2 regions of the Lysinibacillus sp. BSL11 genome follow, and region 1 is predicted to be linked to the other one. Evidence: riboswitches for the same ligand, from Rfam matches in the RefSeq annotation. Region 1 holds a riboswitch; the other holds the start of a gene.
What was found. Region 1 has a riboswitch for S-adenosylmethionine ahead of metK (methionine adenosyltransferase). Riboswitches for the same ligand answer to the same signal wherever they lie in the genome.
Positions count from the first base shown of each region.

Region 2: linked by a shared signal. The riboswitch ahead of RCJ95_RS07185 (cyclase family protein) and the one ahead of metK (methionine adenosyltransferase) in region 1 are both predicted to bind S-adenosylmethionine.

Region 1 covers NZ_JAVGCX010000010.1:174,147-177,450, forward strand. The annotation lists gene metK (methionine adenosyltransferase) at 128-1,324, opposite strand; SAM riboswitch class I at 1,583-1,701, opposite strand; gene pckA (phosphoenolpyruvate carboxykinase (ATP)) at 2,091-3,304, shown strand, end outside.
Region 2 covers NZ_JAVGCX010000005.1:67,202-70,505, reverse strand. The annotation lists gene RCJ95_RS07195 (helix-turn-helix domain-containing protein) at 1-815, shown strand, start outside; gene RCJ95_RS07190 (hypothetical protein) at 936-1,334, shown strand; SAM riboswitch class I at 1,416-1,521, shown strand; gene RCJ95_RS07185 (cyclase family protein) at 1,614-2,351, shown strand; gene RCJ95_RS07180 (DedA family protein) at 2,382-2,978, opposite strand; gene RCJ95_RS07175 (Cof-type HAD-IIB family hydrolase) at 3,040-3,304, opposite strand, start outside.

The DNA.
Region 1 (3,304 bases):
TACCGAATATGTTCACGAATCCTAGCGAGGTATTTTTTATAAAAAAACAAAAGGAGCAATATTGCTCCTTTGCTTATTAATACATTAGAATAATTTTCTAATGACTTCATTACTTTAGTTCAATAGTTTATAAACATGCTTTTTCTCGTAACGCGTCTGCTTTATCAATTTGCTCCCATGGTACATTTAAATCTGTACGACCAAAATGTCCATATGCAGCAGTTTGTTTATAAATGGGACGACGAAGATCAAGCATTTTAATGATACCTGCTGGGCGTAAATCGAATAGCTCGCGTACCCATTCAACGATCTCGCTTTCTTTCACTCTACCTGTGCCAAATGTATCGACAGCAATGGAAACAGGCTGCGCAACGCCAATCGCATAAGCGAGTTGCACTTCAGCACGCTCTGCTAAGCCAGCTGCTACGATATTTTTCGCTACATAACGTGCTGCATATGCCGCTGAACGGTCTACCTTGGTTGCATCCTTACCTGAGAAGGCACCACCACCGTGACGTGCATAACCACCGTATGTATCAACAATGATTTTACGTCCTGTTAATCCAGCATCACCTTTTGGTCCACCAATTACAAAACGGCCAGTTGGATTGATAAAGTATTTCGTATTAGCATCTAATAATTCACTTGGTACAACTGGTGCAATAACAAATTCTTTTAAATCTGCTTGAATTTGTTCAAGTGTTGCTTCTTCATCATGCTGTGTTGAAATAACAATTGTATCCACGCGAACCGGTACATTATTGTCATCATATTCTATCGTTACTTGCGTTTTACCATCAGGACGTAAATAGGCAAGTTCACCTGATTTACGTACTTCTGTTAAACGGCGTGCTAATTTGTGTGCCAAGCTAATTGGTAATGGCATTAGCTCTGGTGTTTCATTACATGCATAGCCAAACATTAAGCCTTGGTCACCAGCACCAATTGCTTCAATATCTGCATCTGTCATAGAGCCTTCACGTGCCTCTAATGCCTGATCAACACCTTGAGCAATATCAGGTGATTGTTCACCAATTGCCACAAGCACCGCTAAGTTCTCAGCATCAAAGCCATATTTACCTCGTGTATAGCCAATTTCAGCTACAGTGTCACGAACAATACCTTTAATATCTACATAAGTAGAAGTTGTAATTTCTCCTGCTACTAATACTAATCCTGTTGTTACAGTTGTTTCACACGCTACACGTGCATTTGGATCTTCTGCTAAAATAGCATCTAAAATGGCATCCGAGATTTGGTCACAAATCTTATCTGGATGTCCTTCTGTTACACTCTCTGATGTAAACAGTCGACGGTTTGTCATTTGGTTTTCCTCCTAAATACTCTTACAATAAGTAGTTGTGTATGAATACGGTACTCATTACCCATGTCAAGTCCGCTCCTAAGGATTGAACTCTCAAGCCGTTACTGCTGCTTTTAACACGAGGATTTCGAAAGATCCGTCATTATAATAAGGAAAGAACTACATATACTTACCTTTACATTGATTTTTAACAATAAAAAAATCCTTTTCTCACGTTACTTTACATGAGGAAAGGAATAATGACTGCGTAACCTTTCACTCTTATCGTTCAAGGGATGTTCCCTTGCATCAGGTTGGCACCAACGCATGTCGTGAAATAGTTCATGCAGGTTGCCGGGTTTCACAGGGCCTGACCCTCCACCAGCTCGGGATAAGAGTATCCGTTCAATCTCATGTTACTGAAAAGGTCGAACGTTGTCAAATATTTTCTTATGTATTACTGTATAGAAAGGAAAGAACTTATTACACAAAAACTTTTCATACTTGGATGATGATGTAAATAGAAGCAAATTAATCCCTACAACATACCTAGCTACTTGTGGTAACATATGTGTGGCTCAATCTTCATGCCTAATTACAGTAGGATTGATGGTATTCTCCTCGAAAAACATTATTTTTTGTCAGTTTATTGAAAAGTGGTAAAAACTCTAAAATAATTTCTTAATTAGTATAGATTATTTAAGCAATTGTGTTATACTATTTTTGAAATTAAGAAAAAATCCCTCTAAATCAAGGGAATACTATAAAAAAGGATGGTATTTAATCGATGAATTCAGTAGAAATTGCAAACGAACTGAAGGAATTATTAAACGGCGGTAACATTAATGTTCAACTTTCAGTACCACAATTAGCAGAAAAAGCTACATCTCGTGGTGAAGCAATGTTAACAGTAGATGGCGCAGTTCGTGCAGAAACTGGCAAATACACTGGTCGTTCACCTAAAGATAAATATACGGTAGAAGAAGAAAGCACAAAAGATCAAATTGACTGGGGTAAAGTAAACCAACCAATTTCTTCTGAAGTGTTCGATAACCTATATGTAAAAGTAATAAAATATTTAAAAGAACGTGACGAGTTATTCGTATTCAAAGGCTTTGCAGGTGCTGACAAAGATTCACAATTAAGCATTCAAGTTATTAATGAATACGCATGGCACAATCTTTTTGCTCATCAATTATTTATCCGTCCAACAGCAGATGAATTAGCTTCTCATGTTGCTGACTTCACTGTCATCTCAGCTCCTAACTTTAAAGCAGATCCTGCGGTTGATGGTACTGCTTCTGAAACATTCATCATCGTATCACTTGAAAAGAAAATTATTTTAATTGGTGGTACAGAATATGCTGGTGAAATGAAAAAATCTATCTTTGGTATCATGAACTACTTATTACCACAACAAGGTATTCTTTCAATGCACTGCTCAGCAAACGTTGGTGAAGCTGGCGATGTGGCGTTATTCTTCGGTCTATCTGGTACTGGTAAAACGACGTTATCAGCTGATCCTGATCGTAAGCTAATCGGTGACGATGAACACGGTTGGTCTGATAATGGTGTGTTCAACATTGAGGGTGGTTGCTATGCAAAAACAATCAACCTTTCTGCTGAAAAAGAACCAGAAATCTACAATGCAATCCGCTTCGGCTCTGTATTAGAAAACGTAGCTGTTGATCCAGAAACTCGTATTTGTGACTATGACGATGGTTCACTAACAGAAAATACACGTGTAGCTTATCCAATCCAATATATCGAAAATATCGTTGATCCTTCTGTTGCAGGTCATCCAAAAACAATCATCTTCCTAACAGCTGATGCATTTGGCGTGTTACCTCCAATCAGTAAATTAACAAAAGAACAAGCAATGTATCACTTCCTAAGCGGGTTCACTTCTAAACTTGCTGGAACTGAACGTGGTGTGACTGAGCCAGAACCAGTATTCTCTACTTGCTTCGGTTCTCCTTTCCTTCCGCTTCCCGCAACAGT
Region 2 (3,304 bases), on a different contig from region 1:
CAGGACAATATCGAAGAAATCAAGGCAGCCATCTACGTGTATTTGCACCATTCTTAGAAGATTTCTTTGTTGCCCTTGGGATTACGCCAATTGCTCAATTCAGTCATTCAAAATGGGGAAAACAAGACTATTTAGGTCTACAGGAAGTGCCAGATATCGATGTACAAAATAGAGAAATAGATCGACTCCTTTACTATAAGCCAACTTTAATTATGCTAGATTCTGGTATAGAGCGTTGGGAATCCTTTCATCATTTAGATGAGGTAGCCCCCGTCTGCCACCTCTCACACCCCGGAGAGAATTGGCAATCTACTTTATTTAAAATTGCAGATCTAACAGGAAAAACCTCTTTGATGCAAGACGTAATCCTACAATATGAAGATAAAGTACAACAAGCAAAAGGAATTCTTAGCAAATCTGTTTATGGGCAAAGTGTGGCATTTCTCCGTATTTCAGCCATTGGCATTACTCTATACGCGGGCCCTGAATGTGGCTATACGGGCCCCATTTTATATCGTGACTTAGGTTTAATGCCACATTCACTAGTATGGAGTATTCCGCACAATCAACGTAAAGTTCAACTGACATTTGCTCAATTGTTGCAATTAGATGCTGATCATTTATTTATTACCTTTGATAAACAACATTCCATTTATGAAAATGAGGAACGTGCTATTTTAAAAACTCCTACTTGGAAAAACCTAGCTGCCGTTAAAAGCAACTGTATCTATGAAGTAGACTTTTTAACATGGATGAATTATGGCATTTTATCACATAGTAAAAAAATTGATGATGTCTTGAATGTACTTGGCTAAAAGGAAGCTTACTTTAGCTTCCTTTTTAAATGTTTAGGACAAACATTGCACTGCTAATAACACCGAAAGCCGTTTGGCTACATAAGATAAGTTATCAGTTATAGGATAGGAGGAATGACCTTGTATTACAATCCTTATCCGTATTTTGTGCATCCCTATCATTATCCAACATCGCCTATCGCTAATCATTTTGCCATTAGACCCTTTTCGCAACACCTAGCAATGCCGACCAATAATCCTTTTCCACCTGTCGATACACACAAATTAAAAGCTTCAGCATCACGGATGAAGGCGATGATGCAGCAAGCCCAATTACTTACGGATAAAATAGATAGCTCCCAACAATTCGCACATGATTTAATGAATGCTGCTCAACTTTCAAATAAAACAGAGGTTGAAAAATTAATCACATCAACAGGCATTACGGTGAAATTTGAAACAAACTATACACCAGACAGTTTTAGAATACGTCTTATTGATAATGATTGTTGTGGCGTCACCTTAAATTTGAATTGGTGAAAATTCCTAGTGAACTTGTAAACTATAAAAAACTATGCTAAAGTGTTTGTATTGTTATTTCTGAAAATTCTTATATTACTTTTCTTATCAAGAGAGACGGAGGGATTGGCCCGATGAAGTCTCAGCAACCAGCTAACAGTATGGTGCTAATTCCAATTGGCAAAATGATCAGCCTTGAAGATGAGAAGAAGAACTACCGTTGTTTCAAGCAGGAGTCCTCTTCTATTAGGGGACTCCTTTTTTATTTACCACTATTTTTTACAGAAAGCAGGGAAATCGATGTCTAATGAACTTTTGCAAGCATTGGAATTATTAAAATCGAAACAGTGGGTTGACTTAACACATACTTTCGGCCCTAATTCACCACATTTTTTTATGTTTGAGGACGCTAAATTTGAAACATTATTTTCTCATAAGGATGGTTTCTTCGCTCAACAATTCACGTTCCCTGGTCAATATGGCACACATATCGACCCACCCATTCATTTTGTGCGAGATACTCGCTACTTAGAAGAATTAGAACTAAAAGAGCTTGTTCTCCCCCTTGTTGTTATTGATAAATCACAAGAGGCTGCGAGCAACCATGATTTTACATTAAGTGTAGAAGATATTCTTAATTTTGAGGACAAGCATGGAGAAATTGAAGCAGGAACATTTGTTGCATTACGTACAGATTGGAGTAAGCGCTGGCCAGATAAAGAGGCTTTCAGTAATAAGGATGCAGATGGACATAACCATATCCCTGGCTGGGGTTTAGAAGCTTTACAGTTTTTACTAACAAAACGTAAGGTAAGCGCAATTGGTCATGAAACATTCGATACGGACTCTGCTGCTGATTTTCGTAAAAATGGCAAGCTAGAGGGCGAATATTTTGTGCTTGACCAAGACACCTATCAAATTGAGCTAATGACTAATTTAGACAAGCTACCTGCGAAAGGTGCTATCATCTTCAATATCGTACCTAAGCCAGAAAAAGCATCTGGCTTCCCTGTGCGCTCATTTGCTATTTTGCCATAACATAAAAGTCGGTATAGCGTATACCGACTTTTATGTTTGTCCATTTCTTTTTTTGAATAAAAAGTAAGCAATGAGCATCCCTACAATAAATAAAAGGATAAGATAGATACTATAATGAGTTAAATAGTATCCAACAAATCGCCATTTCTCTCCAAGCATCTTTCCTAATGATATAAATGTGAACGTCCAGATAAATGCCCCTATATAGGCAAAAAGCGCAAACTTTCTATAAGGATAATTATTAATAGCCGCAATATATGCTGTCAAATGGCGTACCCCTGGAATAAAATAGCCAATTAATAATAGGGTAGGTCCTATTTTTGTAAACATCTTTTTCGTAAAGTCAATTTTTTGCTCTGTAATATGAATTCTAGGGCCATATTTCTGCAATAACGGTAAGCCAAAACGATAACCAATATAGTAGCTTAAGGTAATGCCTCCAACCGCACCAATCATTGCACTGACCAAAGCAGGAATGTGTTCAAGACTTTCTCGGTAAACACTATAGCCTACATAAGTTAGAAACACCTCATCAGGAAGTGGCACCCCAACAATACCTCCAATTAGAATCACGATAATCCCAAAGTATCCGTAATGTTCAATTAGAGACTGCACGTGATGTGCCATAAATCATCCCACCTAAAATTTATTAAAATCTACCTGCTATATATAGTGTAACCTCAGCGCTCTAAATGACTTGAAGCTGACGTAAAGCAAAATTGATACCGCCATCCGTAGATTTCTTTGTAACAAAATTGGCAGCTCTTTTTAGAGCTTTACTACCATTTCCCATAGCAATTCCTACTCCTACATACTCCAACATATCAATATCATTATCCCCATCCCCAAAGGCAATCGCATTCTTAGGGTCAATATTAAAATGATCAAGCACCGCTTTAATAGCTATAGACTTCGAAACATCCTGCTGTAAGACATTCACTATATAAGGATGC